DNA from 2 places in the Actinotalea sp. genome. Region 1 is predicted to be linked to the other one. Evidence: riboswitches for the same ligand, from Rfam matches in the RefSeq annotation. Region 1 holds a riboswitch; the other holds the start of a gene.

Evidence for each region. A riboswitch is a leader RNA that binds a small molecule or an ion and turns the genes downstream of it on or off. The one in region 1 is predicted to bind ZMP and ZTP.
Region 2: another riboswitch for ZMP and ZTP. It lies ahead of purH (bifunctional phosphoribosylaminoimidazolecarboxamide formyltransferase/IMP cyclohydrolase); the one in region 1 lies ahead of glyA (serine hydroxymethyltransferase).

The regions. Positions count from the first base shown of each region.
Region 1 covers NZ_DAORSQ010000002.1:8,348-17,287, forward strand. Annotated here, with positions in the region: gene PKY62_RS00425 (ABC transporter substrate-binding protein) at 1-786, opposite strand, end outside; gene PKY62_RS00430 (ROK family transcriptional regulator) at 885-2,075, shown strand; gene PKY62_RS00435 (sugar ABC transporter substrate-binding protein) at 2,072-3,130, shown strand; gene PKY62_RS00440 (ATP-binding cassette domain-containing protein) at 3,127-3,903, shown strand; gene PKY62_RS00445 (sugar ABC transporter permease) at 3,900-5,132, shown strand; gene purU (formyltetrahydrofolate deformylase) at 5,235-6,110, opposite strand; gene PKY62_RS00455 (GNAT family N-acetyltransferase) at 6,215-6,754, shown strand; ZMP/ZTP riboswitch at 6,779-6,876, shown strand; gene glyA (serine hydroxymethyltransferase) at 6,947-8,224, shown strand; gene PKY62_RS00465 (bifunctional methylenetetrahydrofolate dehydrogenase/methenyltetrahydrofolate cyclohydrolase) at 8,221-8,940, shown strand, end outside.
Region 2 covers NZ_DAORSQ010000039.1:11,294-20,233, reverse strand. Annotated here, with positions in the region: gene PKY62_RS06260 (FAD-dependent oxidoreductase) at 1-723, shown strand, start outside; gene PKY62_RS06255 (DUF4386 domain-containing protein) at 760-1,530, opposite strand; gene PKY62_RS06250 (TetR/AcrR family transcriptional regulator) at 1,628-2,335, shown strand; gene PKY62_RS06245 (GNAT family N-acetyltransferase) at 2,379-2,945, shown strand; gene purH (bifunctional phosphoribosylaminoimidazolecarboxamide formyltransferase/IMP cyclohydrolase) at 2,981-4,612, opposite strand; ZMP/ZTP riboswitch at 4,697-4,785, opposite strand; gene purN (phosphoribosylglycinamide formyltransferase) at 5,255-5,875, opposite strand; gene PKY62_RS06230 (hypothetical protein) at 6,032-6,559, shown strand; gene PKY62_RS06225 (cell division protein PerM) at 6,587-8,008, opposite strand; gene sucD (succinate--CoA ligase subunit alpha) at 8,122-8,940, opposite strand, start outside.

The DNA.
Region 1 (8,940 bases):
GGCGTCGCGGTCGTCGTTGGTGTACCCGATGAGCCGGGCGAAGTCCGCCAGCGCAGCGGTCACCTCCAGCGAGCCGGGGTCCGTGCCCCCGTCCCACAGGCCCGTGTACCCGTCGGGCCCGAGCCGCGCGAGGAGCACCTGCTCGAGCAGGTGCACCTGCGTCCACGTCGAGGCCACGGCGAGCGGGGTGCGGCCACTGGCCTGGACCGTGGCCAGCGCGGCCAGCCAGTCGTCGAACGTCGCGTACCCGGCCGCGGGGTCGAGGCCCGCGTCGGCGAGCACCTGGGGGTTGGCCCACAGGACGTTGGCCCGGTGCAGGTTGGAGGGCACGGCGTAGGGCACGCCGTCGACGCTCACGGCGTCGAGCACGGCGTCCGGCAGGTCCGCCGCCAGGTCGAGGTCCGCGAAGAGGTCCTCGAGGTCCGTCAGGCGACCGGCGGCCACGTGCTCGGCGAGCTCCGCGCCGCCGTGCACCTGGAAGGTGTCCGGCGGGTCGTCGTTGGCCAGCCGGGAGGCCAGGACGTCCTTGGCCGCCGAGCCGGCGCCGCCGGCCACCGCCGCGTCGACGAAGCGGGTCTGCGGGTGCTGCTCCGCGAACACGCGCACGAGGGCGTCGAGGGCCAGCTTCTCCGAGCCGCTGGCCCACCAGGTGAAGACCTCGACGCGCTGCTCGGCGGGCTCGGCGGGTGCGGGTGCGGCAGAGCACGCGGCGAGGCCGACACCCAGCGCGGCGACGACGCCCACGGCACGCGCCGACCGGGCCCACCGGCCCCCCGCTGCTCCCACGCCCGCCTCCGTCTCCCGGCCGGCCACGATGCCCGCCCGACGATCACCGGGGGTGAGCATCCCACGGGAGGTCGGCTCCGCGAGCGCTATCCTCGCGTGTGGCCAAGGACCGGGCGACGCCGGGATCCCAGACGTCGCTCCGCGAGGCCAACAGGGCCAGGATCGTGAGCGCGGTCCAGCAGCGCGGGTCCATCACGCAGATCGAGCTCGCCGGGGTCACCGGACTGTCCGCCGCGACCATCTCCAACATCGTCAAGGAGCTGACGGTCGCCGGGGTGCTGCACACGGCGCCGACGTCGCGCTCGGGCCGCCGCGCGCAGGAGGTCACGCTCGCGCGCAACCTGGGGCTCGTCGCCGGGGTCCACCTGGCCGAGCGCTCGCTGCGCGTGGCCCTGGCCGACGTCACCCACCGCGTCGTGGCGGAGCAGCGGCTCCCGCTCCCGCCGGGCCACCGGGCGGACTCCAGCCTCGACCGGGTCGCGCTGATGATCGAGGAGATGGTCGAGACCGTGGGGGCAGCCCCCTCCGAGGTGCTCGCCGTGGGCGTGGGCCTGCCCGCCCCGATCGACGTCAGCACCGGGCAGGTCTCGGCCGGCGGCATCCTGCGCGGCTGGGGCGGCGTGGTGATCCCCGACGTGCTCGGGCGGCGGCTCGGCATCCCCGTGGTCGTCGACAACGACGCCAACCTCGGAGCGCTGGCCGAGGCCCGGCTCGGTGCTGCCCGCGGCCGGCAGCACGTCGCCTACCTGCGCGTCTCGCACGGCGTCGGGCTCGGCCTGGTGCTCGGTGGGCAGGTGTTCCGCGGGCGCAGCGGAGCGGCAGGCGAGCTCGGGCACCTCGTGGTCGAGGAGGACGGTGAGCCCTGCCGCTGCGGCAGCCGCGGCTGCCTCGAGACGCTCATCGGCGCAGCGCACCTGCTCGCGCGGCTCGCCCCGACCCACGGCCACCTCACGCTGCGCGACGTCGTCGGGCAGGCGATGGTCGGGGACACGGCGTGCCGGGCCGTCATCGCGGAGGCCGGCGAGCGGCTGGGGCGCGTCGCCGCGACCGTGTGCACGCTGCTGGACCCGGAGGTCGTCGTCGTCGGCGGTGACCTTGCGCTCGCGGGTGAGCTGCTGCTCGACCCGGTGCGCACGGCGCTGCACGCGCGCGTGCTCGTCACGGACGCCGGCCCGGTGCCGGTCGAGGCCGCCGCCTTCGGCGGGCAGTCGGAGATGCGGGGGGCGCTGGTGCTCGCGCTGGACACCTACGAGGTCGGGGCCCCGCACGGGGCGAGGGGAGGGGCATGAGACGCCTGCTGACGCTGCTCACGGCCGCGACGGTGCTCGCGCTCGCCGCGTGCGCCGTCCCGGCCGACAGCCAGGCGCCCACCATCGCGCTGCTGCTGCCCGAGTCGAAGACCAGCCGGTACGAGGGGATCGACCGGCCCGTCTTCGAGGAGGTCGTCGCCGAGCGGTGCGCCGAGTGCCGCGTGCTCTACGCCAACGCGGGGCAGGACGCCGCGCGCCAGCAGCAGCAGGCCGAGTCCGCGCTCACCCAGGGCGCCCAGGTGCTCGTCCTGGGCGCCGTCGACGCCTCGGCGGCGCAGAGCATCGTCACCGCCGCCGCCGAGCGCGGGGTCGCGGTCATCGCGTACGACCGGTTCATCGCCGACGCGCCGCTGGACTTCTTCGTGGCGTACGACCCGGTGCGCGTCGGACAGCTCCAGGGGCAGGCGCTCGTCGCCGCCGTCGGGCCCACCGAGCCCGGCGAGGGCATCCTCGTGGTCCAGGGAGCGAGCACCGACCCCAACGTCGCGGGCCTGCGCACGGGCCTGGCCAGCGCCCTGGAGGGCTCGGGGCTGACGGTCCTGGCGGAGCACGAGACACCCGACTGGAGCCCGGACAAGGCCCAGGAGTGGGTGCAGGGCCAGCTCACCCAGTTCGCCGGGCGCGTGGTCGGCGTCTACGCCGCGAACGACGGCACGGCGGGCGGCGCGATCTCCGCGATGCGCGCCGCCGGGCTCGACCCGGTGCCGCCCGTGACGGGGCAGGACGCCGAGCTCGCGGCGATCCAGCGGATCGTCGCGGGGGACCAGTACATGACCGTCTACAAGGCGATCAGCCAGCAGGCGCGCACCGCGGCGGAGCTGTCGGTGCGGATCCTGCGCGGGGAGGTGCCCGCGGCGACCGTCGAGGTCCAGGGCATCCCCTCGGTGCTGCTCGCCCCGGTGGCGGTGACCCGCGAGCGGGTCGCCGAGGTGATCGTCGGCGGCGGCGTGCACAGCGCCGCCGAGATCTGCGTGGAGCCGTACACGGCGGCCTGCCGTGAGCTCGGCCTGGTCGGGACGGAGGATCAGGGATGAACGAGGCAGGACCGGCACCGGTGATCTCGCTGCGCGGGATCACCCACAGCTTCGGGGCCGTGCGCGCGCTCGTGGACGTCGACCTCGACGTGCACGCGCGCGAGGTGGTCGCGGTGGTCGGGGACAACGGGGCGGGCAAGTCGACGCTCGTCGGCGTGCTCGCCGGCGTGCTGGTGCCCGACGCGGGCGAGGTGGTGGTCGAGGGTCGCGAGATGCAGCTCACGTCGCCCGGCCTGGCCCGCGGCCTGGGGATCGCGACCGTGTTCCAGGACCTCGCCCTGTGCGAGGACCTCGACGTCGTGGAGAACCTCTTCCTCGGGCAGGAGCTGCGCCGCGGGCCGGCCCTGGACGAGGTCGCGATGGAGCGCGAGGCCTGGCACCTCCTGGCCCAGCTCGCGGTGCGCGTGCCGTCGGTGCGGGCACCCGTCGCCACGCTCTCCGGCGGGCAGCGCCAGGCGGTCGCGATCGCCCGTGCCCTGCTCGGCGAGCCCAGGGTGCTCGTCCTGGACGAGCCGACGGCGGCCCTCGGGGTGACCCAGACCGCCGAGGTGCTCAACCTCGTCGAGCGCGTGCGCGACAGCGGCTACGGCGTGGTCATGGTGAGCCACAACATGAGCGACGTCCAGGCGGTCGCGGACCGCGTCGTCGTGCTGCGCCGCGGGCGGGTCAACGGCGACTTCGACGCCAACCTCGCCAGCTACGAGGACATCATCGCGGCCATCACCGGTGCCGGCCCGTCCCGACCCGAGCGTCACCGAGGGGAGTCGTCATGAACCTGGGTGACCCGATGCCCGCCGGCGGGGACCGTGCGGTGCGCGAGCAGGCCTCGTGGCGGCACGGCGGCACGCCGTGGGGCCGCTGGCGGGACCGGGACCTCGGCTCCGCGCCGGTGGTCGTCGCCCTGGGCGTGCTCGCGCTGGTGTTCCAGGCGGCCAACCCCAACTTCCTGTCGGCCGACAACCTCGTCAACCTCACCCTGCAGTCGGCGACCACCGGGGTGATCACCCTGGGCATCGTGCTCGTGCTGCTCGTGGGGCAGATCGACCTGTCGGTCGGCGCGGTGAGCGGGCTCGCTGCTGCCGTCGTGGCGGTGGGCTCGGTGCAGCAGGGCTGGCCGCTCGCGGTCGCCGTCCTCGCCGCCGTCGTGCTGGGCGCGGCTGTCGGCGGGGTCTACGGCTGGCTCTTCACGCGGCTGGGCGTGCCGAGCTTCGTGCTCACCCTTGCGGGGCTGCTCGTGGTGCTCGGCCTGCAGGTCCGCGTGCTCGGCAGCACCGGGTCGATCACGCTGCCGTACGAGTCGTGGCTCGTGCGGTTCTCCCAGCAGTCCTTCCTGCCCGACGCGGTCGCGTACGGCGTCGTCGGGCTGGTGCTCGCCGCCTACGCCGCGGCGCGCCTGGTCGAGCGGCACCGGCGCGAGGCGGTCGACCTGCCCGCCGCGACGCTCGCCGCCGTCGGGCTGCGCACCGGTCTGCTCGCCGTCGCGCTCCTGGTGCCCACGTGGTACCTCAACCTCGACCGCGGGATCGGCGCGTCGTTCGCGCTGTTCATCGCGCTCGTGGTCGCCGCGGACCTGCTGCTGCGGCGCACGCGGTGGGGACGCTCGGTGCGGGCCGTGGGGTCCAACGTCGGCTCGGCGCACCGGGCGGGCTTCGCGGTGCGCCGCGTGTACGTCAGCGTCTTCGTCGCGTGCGCGGCACTGGCAGCCCTCGGCGGGGTGCTCTCGGTGGGCCGGCTGGCCGCGGCCAACCAGGGCACCGGCGGCTCGGACACCAACCTCACCGCGATCGCCGCGGCCGTCATCGGCGGCACCAGCCTGTTCGGTGGGCGCGGCAGCGCGTGGTCGGCGGTGCTCGGGGTGCTGGTCATCGGCTCGATCTCCAGCGGGCTGACCCTGCTCAACCTCGACGCGTCGTTGCGCTACATCGTCACGGGCATGGTGCTCGCGCTCGCGGTGACCCTGGACTCGGTGGCCCGCCGCACCCGCCAGAGCCCGGCCCGCTGAGGGCCGACGTCCCCCGCTCGCCCCTGCGGCCGATCGCCGGTTCTCGGCGGTTCTCGGTCGTCTGGCGACCGAGAACCGCGGAGAACCGGGTCGGAGGAGGGGTCAGCGGAAGACGATGGTGCGGCGCCCGTCGAGCAGCACGCGGTGCTCGGCGTGCCAGCGGACCGCGCGGGCCAGCGCCCTGCGCTCGACGTCCTGGCCCAGCGCGACGAGGTCCTCGACCTTGCGCGAGTGGTCCACGCGCTCGACGTCCTGCTCGATGATCGGGCCCTCGTCGAGGTCGCCCGTGACGTAGTGCGCGGTCGCGCCGATGAGCTTGACGCCGCGGTCGTGCGCCTGGGCGTAGGGGCGGGCCCCCTTGAAGCTGGGCAGGAACGAGTGGTGGATGTTGATGACCTTGCCGGTGAGCGTGCGGCACAGGTCGTCCGAGAGGATCTGCATGTAGCGCGCCAGCACCACCAGCTCGACGTCGAGCTCGTCGACCAGCGCGAGCAGCCGCGCCTCGGCCGCGGACTTGGTGTCCCGCGTGACCGGCACGTGGTGGAAGTCGATCCCGTAGAACTCCGCGACGCCGGCCAGCGCCGTGTGGTTGGAGACCACCGCGACGATGTCCAGCGGCAGCCCCTCGGACTGCTGGCGGAACAGCAGGTCGTGCAGGCAGTGGGCCGCGCTGGAGACCATGACGAGCGTGCGCATGCGGCGCCCGACGACGTCGAGCTGCCACGACATGTCGAACTGCTCTGCCAGGGCCCCGAGCGCCTCGTCCAGCTCCGCGCGGGATGCGAGGGACTCGACCTGCACGCGCATGAAGAACAGGCCGGACAGCGGGTCGCCGAACTGCTGGGACTCGGTGATGTTGCCGCCGTGGCTCGCCAGGAGCCCGGCGACGGCGTGCACGATGCCCGGCCGGTCGGGGCAGGACAGGGACAGCACCCAGTGGGTGGGGGCGTGCGGGTTCGCCGTCGTCGCGTCGGTCACGAGGGCTGAGGCTACTCGTCCGGGCCGGAAGATCACCCGCTCGCGGCGTCTCGCCGGCGGGGCGTCCCTCGCACGGGTGCGCCGCGGGGTGCCACCATGGACCCATGAGCGCCCCTGAGGTGAGGATCGACGTCGTCGGCGACGATGCGGCAGGCGAGCTGCTGACGGTGCGGAGGGCCGCGTTCGTCACCGAGGCCCAGCTGTACGGGGACCCGAACATCCCCCCGCTGACGCAGACCCTCGAGGAGCTGCGGGCCGACCTCGCCGACGAGGCCGTCGTGACCCTCGGCGCCTGGATCGGGCACCGGCTCGTCGGGTCCATCCGGGTGGGCATCGAGGGCAGCAAGGCCACGCTCGGCCGGCTGGCGGTGGTCCCCGACCTGCAGCACATGGGCATCGGCACGCGCCTGCTGCTGGGCGTCCCGCCGTACCTGCCGCCGGACACGTCCGAGGTGTGGGTCTTCACCGGTCGCGACTCGCTGCAGAACCTGGCGATGTACACCAAGCACGGCTACCAGCACGAGTACGACGAGGCGGCCGGCGCGCTGACCTACGCGTACCTGCGCAAGATCCTCGGCGACGGGCCGGAGGACGACGACGACGTCGCGGACGAGGTCGACGAGGTCGCAGCCCCCCAGGCCTGAGGCAGTCGCCGGGGCTTGCTAGGCTTGCCCCGTCGCGACTGGCGAACGGGTGGGTCACCACCGGGGAGCGACGGCCGAGAGGCACCGCAGCAGACTTCGGGTCGTACGCCTGGGCCCCGGGTCACCACACGACCGTGTGCGTGCCCGGACAGATCCGGGGTCCCCACGCACACTGCTGAGGCGAGGAGAGCCATGAGCTCCGACGTGATGAACCAGTCCCTGGCCGAGCTGGACCCGGAGATCTCCGCGGTCCTGGACGGCGAGCTCGCGCGCCAGCGCGGGACGCTCGAGATGATCGCCAGCGAGAACTTCGTGCCGCGCGCCGTCCTGCAGGCCCAGGGGTCCGTGCTCACCAACAAGTACGCCGAGGGCTACCCGGGCAGGCGCTACTACGGCGGCTGCGAGCAGGTCGACGTGGCCGAGACCCTGGCGATCGCGCGCGCCAAGGAGCTCTTCGGCGCCGAGCACGCCAACGTCCAGCCCCACTCGGGTGCCACGGCGAACGCCGCGGTGCTGCACGCGCTGATCAGCGCCGGCGACCGCATCCTGGGCCTCGAGCTCGCGCACGGCGGCCACCTCACGCACGGCATGAAGATCAACTTCTCGGGTCGGCTCTACGGGGTCGGCGCCTACGGGGTGGACCCCGACACGTTCCTCGTCGACATGGACGTCGTGCGCCGGCAGGCGCTCGAGCACCGCCCGCAGGTGATCATCGCCGGCTGGTCCGCCTATCCGCGCCACCTGGACTTCGCGGCCTTCCGCTCCATCGCGGACGAGGTCGGCGCCAAGCTCTGGGTGGACATGGCGCACTTCGCCGGCCTCGTCGCAGCGGGGCTGCACCCCAGCCCCGTGCCGCACGCCGACGTCGTCTCCTCGACCGTCCACAAGACGATCGGCGGCCCGCGCTCCGGGTTCATCCTGTCCCGCGAGGAGTACGCCAAGAAGATCGACTCCGCGGTGTTCCCGGGCCAGCAGGGCGGCCCGCTCATGCACGTCATCGCGGCCAAAGCGGTCTCCTTCAAGATCGCGGGCACCGAGGACTTCAGGGCCCGCCAGCAGCGCACGCTCGACGGCGCGCGGATCCTCGCCGAGCGGCTGTCCGCGCCCGACGTCGCCGCGGCGGGGGTCTCGGTGCTCACGGGCGGCACGGACGTGCACCTCGTGCTGGTGGACCTGCGGGCCTCGAACCTCGACGGCCAGCAGGCCGAGGACCTGCTCCACTCCGCAGGGATCACCGTCAACCGCAACGCGGTGCCGTTCGACCCTCGCCCGCCCCGCGTGACGTCCGGCCTGCGGATCGGCACGCCGGCGCTGGCCACCCGCGGGTTCGGCGACACCGAGTTCACCGAGGTCGCTGACATCATCGCCACGGCGCTCATCGCGGGCCGCGGTGCGGACCTGGACGCCCTGCGCGCCCGCGTCGCGCGTCTCGTGGACGACTTCCCGCTCTACCCGGGCCTGGCGCAGTGACCGCACGGATCCTCGACGGGACGGCCACGGCCGCCGCGGTCAAGGCCGAGCTGGCCGAGCGCGTCGTGGTGCTCCGGGCGCGGGGCGTCACCCCGGGGCTCGGCACGGTGCTCGTGGGCCAGGACCCGGGCTCGCAGGCGTACGTGGCGGGCAAGCACCGCGACTGCGCCGAGGTGGGCATCGCGTCGATCCGCGAGGACCTGCCGGCCACGGCCACCCAGGCCGAGGTCGAGGCCGCCGTCGACCGCCTCAACGCGGACCCCGCGTGCACCGGGTACATCGTCCAGCTGCCGCTGCCGAAGGGCATCGACACCAACGCGGTGCTCGAGCGGATCGACCCCGCCAAGGACGCAGACGGCCTGCACCCGACCAACCTCGGGCGCCTCGTGCTGCGGGTCAACGAGCCGGTCACCTCGCCGCTGCCGTGCACCCCGCGCGGGATCCTCGAGCTGCTCGCGCGGTACGGGATCTCGGTGGCGGGCCGGCACGTCGTCGTCGTGGGCCGCGGGACCACGGTGGGCCGGTCGATCGGCCTGCTGCTCACGCGGCGCGAGCACAACGCGACGGTCACGCTGACGCACACCGGGACGGCAGACCTCGGCGCCCACCTGCGCACGGCGGACGTCGTCGTGGCGGCGGCGGGGGTGCCGGGGATCGTCCGGGCCGCCGACGTCAAGCCGGGAGCCGTGGTGCTCGACGTCGGGGTGTCGCGCGTC
Region 2 (8,940 bases), on a different contig from region 1:
GCTGCGGGGGTGCGGCTGCTGACCGGCGTGCGGGTGGTCGAGGTCGCTGGAACGGGCGGGCCCGGTGCGGCGACCGGGCTCGGCGGGACCGTCACGCTCGGCGACGGCGAGGTCGTCGACGCCGACGTGGTGCTGGTCGCCGTCGGAGCGCGGCCCGCCTCCGGCTGGCTGGTCGGGGCCCTGCCGCTCGAGCCAGACGGCTCGATCGCCGTCGGGCCCGCGTACCTCGTGCCAGGGACCCACGGCCGCGTGGCGGCGGTCGGCGACCTGGCCCTGCGCTCCTCGCCGCGCCACGGTCCCGTGCCCGGCGGCCACTGGGACGGCGCCCTGCGCGGGCCGGCCGTCGCCGTCGCCGCGCTGCTCGCCGGCCCGCTGGGCGCGGCACCGGACGGGCAGCCCGCCGGCCGCGGCCGTGCGCCCGGTGCCGACGCCGCCCCCGCGACCTCGTCGGACCCCACCCCCTACGTCTTCTCGACGCAGCTGGGTCACGACCTCGGGCTGCTCGGGGTGCCGGGCGAGGCGGGCGACCTCGTCCTGCGCGGCGACCCCGCCGGCACCGGCTGGTCGGCCCTGTGGTTCACCCCCGGGACCGACGAGCTGACCGCGGTGCTCGCCGTCGACCGGCCCCGCGACGTCGGTGCGGCGCGACGGCTGCTCGCCGGCCCTGCCCTGCCCCGGGTGGACCGCACGGCGGCGGCCGACCCGGACCGGCCGCTGCGCTGAGCCGGCGACCGCCCCGTCGCCCCGCCATCCGACCGCTCAGCGCGCGCCGTGGCGACGCACGCCGAGGAGGCAGAGGTAGCCCACCATCCACAGCTCGCCGACCGTCGCCGGCGCGGTCAGCAGGTCGCTGACGACGCCCGCGTCGGGGATCAGGTAGCCGGCGAAGGACGAGGCGACGTAGCCGACGCCCCCGACCATCAGCACCCGGCCCAGGAGGCTCGGCATCCAGCCGGACCGCCACGCCAGCCAGCCCATCGGGATGAGCCACAGACCGAAGAACAGTCCGCCGGCCGCCCAGAGGTGACCGCTGATGACGTACAGCAGCTGGGTGGTCGCGGCGGCCCCGCCAGCCGCGGCCAGCGCGGGGTCCGCGCCGACGTCGAGCGCCGTGGCGAGGAGCGCGGCGCTGCCCAGGATCGCCACCGCGTTGACCAGGCCGAACGCGGCGATCGCCCCGGCGGCGACGGAGCTGACGCTGCGGAACAGGCGGTAGAACCACACCGCGACCAGGGCCTGGGTCAGCACGACGCCCAGCTCGACGGCGATGCCGGCGCGCGCGAGCCATGGCTGCTCCACCAGGTTCGCCAGCGTCTGCGCCGGGTCGTCGGCGACGAAGACCTGGTTGCGGATCATGAGGAAGCTCAGCATGCCGGTGACGGCCAGGCCGAGGTAGAGCAGCCCGGTCGTGCGCGCCGTGCGGACGAGCTCCGGGGTGACCGGCTGCTGCCCGATGGCTGCGGCGACCGCTGCGTCGGTGACGTCGGTGACGTCGGTGGCAGGGACGTGGGTGGTGGTCGAGGTGGTCATGTCGCTCTCCTGTCGTGACCTTACGGCGTAAGGATCTCTTACGCCGTAAGGCTGCCATACGTTGTAAGGTAGCGCAAGAGGGGAAGAGGAGACGCCGATGACCGAACGCGCGGTACGCACGCCCCTGAGCCGCGAGCGCGTGCTGGCGGCCGCGATGCGGCTGGCCGACGACGAGGGCCTGCCGGCGGTCACCATGCGCCGGCTGGCCACCGACGTCGGCGTCGAGGCGATGTCGCTCTACCACCACGTTCCGGGCAAGGAAGGGCTCCTCGACGGGCTCGCCGAGGCCGTGCTCGGTGAGATCACCGCGGCGGTCGACGCTCGCGCCGCGCGGGACGACGACTGGCGCTCCGCCCTGCGGCACCGCTGCCTCGCCGCCCGCGAGGTCATGGTGCGTCACCGCTGGGCACCCGGGCTGCTCGGCACCCGCGCGAGCCTTCCGCCTGGCCTGTACGCGTACTACGAGGCGATCCTCGCGACCATGGTCACCGGGGGCCTCAGCTACCACCTCGCCCACCGTGGCATCCACGCGCTCGGCACGATGGTGCTGGGCTTCACCCAGGAGCTGTTCACCCCCGCTGCCGACGGCGGCACGATGGACGAGGAGGCCGCCGAGGCCGAGCTCGTCGCGATGGCCGCCGCGCTGCCCCACCTCACCGCGATGGTCGCGGCCGAGGTGCACGACCACGAGGAGGACCCGCTCGGCTGGTGCGACAGCCAGGACGAGTTCGAGTTCACCCTCGACCTGCTCCTCGACGGGCTGCACCGGGCCGCGGCGGACGGCGCGGATCGCGCGCCGCGCTGAGACCCGGCCTGCGGCACGCCGAGCGGCTGGCTAGCGTGGGGCGATGACCGAGACCCGCTCCGCCGTCGGGCGCTTCGACGACGTCGCCGCGGTCGTCGGGACGAAGCGGCCCGACGCCGGCGGCTGCTGGTGCATGAGCTACCGCGACTCCCGCGTGCCCAACCTCGAGCGCCCGGCCTTCCTGCGTGGCCTGTGCGCCGCAGAGCCGGGTCCAGGCGTCCTCGCGTACGTCGACGGCGACGTCGCGGGCTGGTGCTCCGTCGCCCCCCGCAGCACGTACCGCCGGCTGATGGCCTCGCGCACCATCCCGTTCCTCGACGACCGCGACGCCTGGAGCGCCGTCTGCTTCGTCGTGCGACCCGGCCATCGCGGTCGCGGGCTCATGCACGTGCTGCTCGACGCCGCCGTCGGGCACGCCGCCGCGCACGGCGCCGAGGTGATCGAGGGCTACCCCGTCGAGAGTGCCGGAACCAGGGTCGACGTCATCTCCGGGTACGTCGGGACGGTCGAGCTGTTCGAGGCCCACGGGTTCCACCGGGCGGGCCCCACCACCGCCCACAGCGGGCACCGCGAGCGCTGGATCATGCGCAGGGAGCTGTCGTCCGACTGACCCGTGCGGACTGCTGGGCCCGATCTGCACCGCCCTCAGTGGGCGAAGTGCCGCGTGCCCGTGAGGTACATCGTCACGCCGGCGGCCTGGGCGGCCGCCACCACCTCGGCGTCCCGCACGGACCCGCCCGGCTGGACGACGGCCCGCACCCCCGCGTCGAGCAGCACCTGCAGGCCGTCGGCGAACGGGAAGAAGGCGTCCGACGCCGCGACCGCACCGCGCGCCCGCTCGACGTCGCCCGTGTTGGCCCGCTCGACCGCGAGCCGGCAGGAGTCGACCCGGTTCACCTGGCCCATGCCCACGCCGACCGAGGCGCCGTCGTGCGCCAGGAGGATCGCGTTGGACTTCACGGCGCGCACCGCGCGCCAGGCGAACGCGAGGTCCGCCAGCGTCGCGGCGTCGGCCGGCTCGCCCGAGGCCAGGGTCCATGCCGCCGCCGCGTCGCCGCCGCCGTCGACCACGGCGTCGATCCCGTCGCGCTGCTGCAGCAGCATCCCGCCGCTGATGGGGCGCATCTCCACGCCGGAGGCCGTGGGTGCGGCGACCCGCAGCACGCGGACGTTCTTCTTCGCGGCGAGCACCTCGAGGGCGCCGGGCTCGAAGTCGGGTGCCAGGACCACCTCGGTGAAGACCGGCGCGATCTGCTCGGCCGCCGCGACGCTCAGCGGCCGGTTGGTCGCGATGACGCCGCCGAACGCCGAGACCGGGTCGCACGCGTGGGCCCGGGCGTGCGCCTGGGCGACGTCGACACCCACGGCGATGCCGCACGGGTTGGCGTGCTTGATGATCGCGACGGCGGGGGCGTCGTGGTCGTGCGCGGCGCGCCAGGCGGCGTCGGCGTCGACGTAGTTGTTGTAGCTCATCTCCTTGCCGTGCAGCTGGGTGGCCGTGGCGAGGCCGGAGGGCCGGTAGCCGTTCGTGTAGAGCGCGGCGCTCTGGTGCGGGTTCTCGCCGTAGCGCAGCACGGCCGTGCGGTCCCACGTGCCGCCCACCCACGCCGGGAAGCCGGTCGAGACGCCGTCGACGGCGTCGGTCGGCGCCAGCACGTTGCCCATCCAGGACGCGACGGCGACGTCGTAGGTTGCCGTGTGCACGAACGCCGCCGCGGCGAGCGCCCGGCGCTGGTCGAGCGTGAACCCACCCTGCGCGACGGCAGCGACGACGCCGTCGTACCCCGCGGGGTCCACGACGACGGCGACGCTGGGGTGGTTCTTGGCCGCGGCGCGGACCATCGACGGCCCGCCGATGTCGATCTGCTCGACGACCTCGTCCTGGCCGGCGCCCGAGGCGACGGTCGCGGCGAACGGGTAGAGGTTGACGACGACGAGCTCGAACGGCTCGACGCCCAGCTCGGCGAGCTGCGCGGCGTGGTCGGGCTTGCGCAGGTCCGCGAGGATCCCGGCGTGCACGTGCGGGTGCAGCGTCTTGACCCTGCCCTCGAGGCACTCGGGGAAGCCCGTCAGCTGCTCGACGGGCGTGACGGGCACCCCGGCGGCGGCGATCGTGGCGGCGGTGGAGCCGGTGGAGACGAGCTCCACGCCCGCACCGTGCAGCGCGGTCGCGAGGCCGACGAGGCCCGTCTTGTCGTAGACGCTGAGCAGCGCGCGACGGATCGGGCGGCGCGCGTCGGGGGCGATCGGGGCGGGGGTCGGCTGGCTCGACGTCATGACATCTCCTGGCTCGTGCGTGCTCGTGCGTGCTCGTGCTGGGGCGGCACAGCCCACGCGGTGCCCGCGGGGGCTCGGTCGGCACCCAGGCACCCAGGCGGACGGTGCACGGCAGGGAACTGCGGCCGCTCCCCGGTGGTTGGACCCACCTCACGCCAGTCACGGCCGGGGCGAGTCTAGCCGAGGGCTGGCCGGCTCAGAGGTCCGCCAGGACCCGCGCCCTGGCCGCGGCCCGCTCGTCCTCGCTGATCACGCCGCGGGCGTGCAGCGCGTCGAGCTCGGCGAGCCGCTCCTCGACGCTGCGGACCGCGGCCGCTGCCCCCGTGCCCCCCCCGGGCCGGTGCGAGCGCCTGGCTCTGCAGCAGGCGCGCGGCCAGCTCGGCGTCCACCGTCGTCGGGTCGATCCCGTGCCGGACGAGGCGGCCGGTGCTGCGCACGACGAGGACGACGACCACCACCGCCCCGATGCCGATGGCGACGAGCCCCGCCGACCACAGGAGGTCGAACGACGCCGGTACCAGGACCGTCGGATCGGCCATGTCTCCCCCCGCGCTCGTCACCGGCGGCGGTGCCGGCTCCTCGCCACCCTAGCCAACCGTCGGACACACCGACGGGGGCCCTCGGCCGACCGACCGCGGGGGGTCAGCCGGGGTCGACGAGCCGCGCGCGGCCGTGCTCGAGGACGATCCCGCCGCGCACGGCCCGTGCGACGACGTCGACGAGCAGGTCGCGCTCGACAACCTTGATGCGCTTGTGCAGCGCCGCCTCGTCGTCGCCGTCGTGCACCTGGACGGCGGCCTGCGCGAGGATCGGGCCGGTGTCGACGCCCTCGTCGACCAGGTGGACCGTGCAGCCCGTGACCCGCACGCCGTGCGCCAGGGCGTCGCGCACCGCATGGGCGCCGGGGAAGGACGGCAGCAGGGCCGGGTGGGTGTTGAGCACACGGCCGCCGTGCCGGGCGAGGAAGGCCGGGCCGAGGATCCGCATGAAGCCGGCGCAGACCACCCACGCGGGGTCGACGACGCCCACGGCCTGCGCGAGCGCCGCGTCCCACACCGCGCGGTCTGCGAAGTCGCCGGGCGCGACGACGACCGTGGGCACGCCGGCGCCGCGGGCCACCTCGAGCCCGCCGGCCGCCGGGGTGTCGCTCACGACGGCGACCACGCGGGCCGGGAATCCCGGCGCGGCCTGGGCCGCGAGGAGAGCGGCGAGGGTGGAGCCGGCGCCGGAGAGCAGCACGACGACGCGCGCCGGGCTGGGCACGACGGCGGGCCGTGGGCGGGGCGGCTGGGCGTCGGGCGAGGGCGGCGAGGCGGGCACGGGCCGACCCTAGCCCGTGGCCGCGACGGGGGCACCGACGGTCCGGGGTGGGACACTGGCGACGACGCGGCGCGCAGCCCGCTGGACCCGAGGAGCACCGTGACCAACCCCTACGCACCGCCGCAGCGCGGTCGCGACGGTGCGCCACGACCGGTCGACCGCCCGGAGGACGCGCACCGGCACGAGCCCGCCCGGCACCCCGACCGCCCCCCGACGCCCGACCCCCCGCCGCCGGACCCGGTGGCACTGCGTGCGGCCACCCGCCAGGTGCTGCACTTCGCGCTGCTGCTGCTCGCCGCGCTGGCCACGTCGAGCCTCCTCCTGCCGTGGCAGGTCATCGCCCTCGTCCTCACGCTGGCTGCCCTCGTGGTCGGGGTGCGCGCGATGGTCACCGTCATCCGGCTCCGGGTGCGCGGCACGCTGGCACCGGCCCTGGGCGTGGGGCTCGGGCTCGCGGCGCTGCTCGCGCTGTCGTTGACCACCGCGCTGGCACTGTGGCCGCTCCAGATGCAGCTGCAGGAGTGCCAGCGCGACGCCCTGACGATCTCGGCCACCCAGGCCTGCCAGACCCAGTTCGACGACGCCCTGCGCGACCGCCTGGACACCACCCCGCCCGCGGGGGGATGACGGACCCGCCGGTCGGCCCGCGGCCGGTCAGCCGTGCGACGTCGTCCCACGGATCGCGGCCCAGGCCGACCGGGACGCGCGGCGCACGCCCCCGCGGACCACCGGGTCGCCCGGCACCGCGACGAGGAAGGCCCCGGCGAGCACCAGCCCGGCGACGGCGAGTCCCACGAGCGCCACCGACCCGCCGACGACGGCAAGTCGCCCCGGCCCGGCCGAGCCGCCCGACAGCGCCGTGGCGACCGCGGCCAGGGTGCCCGCCGTGACGCCGGCGAGCAGGGCTGCGAGCGGCGCCTCCCAGACGCGCGACGTGCGCAGCGTGCGATGCAGCCACCAGCCGGCCAGCGCGCCGCAGAGCACCACGAGCAGGGGCGCCCAGCGTGCCGCGCCGCCCTCGGCGCCCTCGGGAGGCAGCGCGCCGAGCAGCGGGAGCGCCGGCAGCGGGCCGCCGACGACGTGGCCGGGCGACCACACGGTCCCCGCGCCGACCGCGAAGCCGGGGCCGGCCAACCAGGCCACGGACCAGCCCACGAGGTTCGGCAGCAGCGCGAGCTGGCCGACCGCCAGGACGGCGCCGCCGAACACGTCCAGGCCGAGCGCCGCCACCACGTCCCCGGTCGCGGCGCGGCCCATCAGCACCCAGGCGGCCGTGACGAGCGCGGCGACGGCGAGGAGCGACGACGCGGCGATCGCGCCAGCGGTCCCGCCCACGCGCGCGATCGCCGGGAGGCGCGACCAGGCGGGCCGGGTCGCCTCGCGCAGCGCCCGGGCCGCGATCATGCCGCTGCCCAGGCCCACGGCCGCGACCAGCCCCGCGCCGACCACCAGGCGCACCACCGCACCCGGGCCAGCACCGAGCGGACCGGCGGGGCCGACGCCGAGCGCCACGACGCCCACCATGGCCAGGTAGCCGCCGATGCCCGCGAGCCACGCGGAGCGGGTGGGGCGGGCGGTCCGCCGCGCCGAGGCGGCGGCGGTGAACACCGCGAGCACCGTCATCCCGAGCGGCACGAGCGTGACGCTCCCCCCGCCCGCGTCGACCGACGCGCCGTGGCCGAGCAGCCACAGCACGGCGCCGACGGCCACGGAGCGCGGCCAGCCGATCTCGGCGTTGGCCGGGTCGGCCGACGTCGCGACGTACGCGGCCATGGTCGGGACGACGACGACGAGGAACGAGAGCAGCGCCGCCTGGGCGCCCGCGAGCAGCCCGGAGACCCACCGGGGCGCGCCGTCCGTCGCACCGCCAGCCCGGCCAGGGCGACCGGGTCCCGACGGGGACCGCCGCAGCAGGCCACCGGCACGGGCACGGCCGCGGTCGACGACGTCGCGCCAGCGCTCGACGAGCGCTCCCGCGGCGCGGGGCGCCGGCGCCGCGGGCGGGGTCCCGCGACCGGTCGCCGCCGTGCGCGGGCGCGTGGCTGCGCGGGCGGGGGGCACGGGCGGACGACTCACCCGGCCATCGTCCCTGGCGTCGGCGACCGACCCGGTCTCGCCGCGCCGAGGGGCGGCGGGGAGTCGGCCGAGGGTCGGCCGACGGTCGGCGGGGGGCCGCCCGGCTCAGCGGGTCAGGCCGACAGGATCGCCCGCATGAGCGCAGCGGTCTCCGACGGGGTCTTGCCCACGGCCACGCCGGCGGCCTCGAGGGCCTCCTTCTTGGCCTGGGCCGTGCCCGATGACCCGGAGACGATGGCGCCCGCGTGGCCCATCGTCTTGCCCTCGGGGGCGGTGAAGCCCGCGACGTAGCCCACGACGGGCTTGGTGACGTGCTCGGCGATGAACGCCGCCGCGCGCTCCTCGGCGTCACCGCCGATCTCGCCGATCATGACGATCGCGTCCGTGTCGGGGTCGGCCTCGAAGGCCGCGAGGGCGTCGATGTGGGTGGTCCCGATGATCGGGTCGCCACCGATGCCGATCGCGGTCGAGAACCCGAAGTCCCGCAGCTCGTACATCATCTGGTAGGTCAGGGTCCCGGACTTGGAGACGAGGCCCACCCGGCCCGCACCCGAGATGTCCGCCGGGATGATCCCGACGTTCGACCGGCCGGGGCTGATGATGCCCGGGCAGTTGGGGCCGATGAGCCGCACCCCGGCCGCCTGCGCCGCGGTGAAGAACTCGGCCGTGTCCGCCACCGGGACGCCCTCGGTGATGATGACGACCAGCGGGATGCGCGCCTCGATCGCCTCGAGCACGGCGCCCTTGGTGTGCGCGGGCGGAACGAAGACCACGGACACGTCCGCCCCGGTCGCGGCCATCGCCTCGGCGACCGTGCCGAACACCGGCACGGCGACCTCGCCGTCCGGCCCGGGGAAGGTGACGCTCGTGCCGGCCTTGCGCGGGTTGACGCCGCCGACGACGGCGGTCCCCCCCGCGAGCATCCGGGTGGT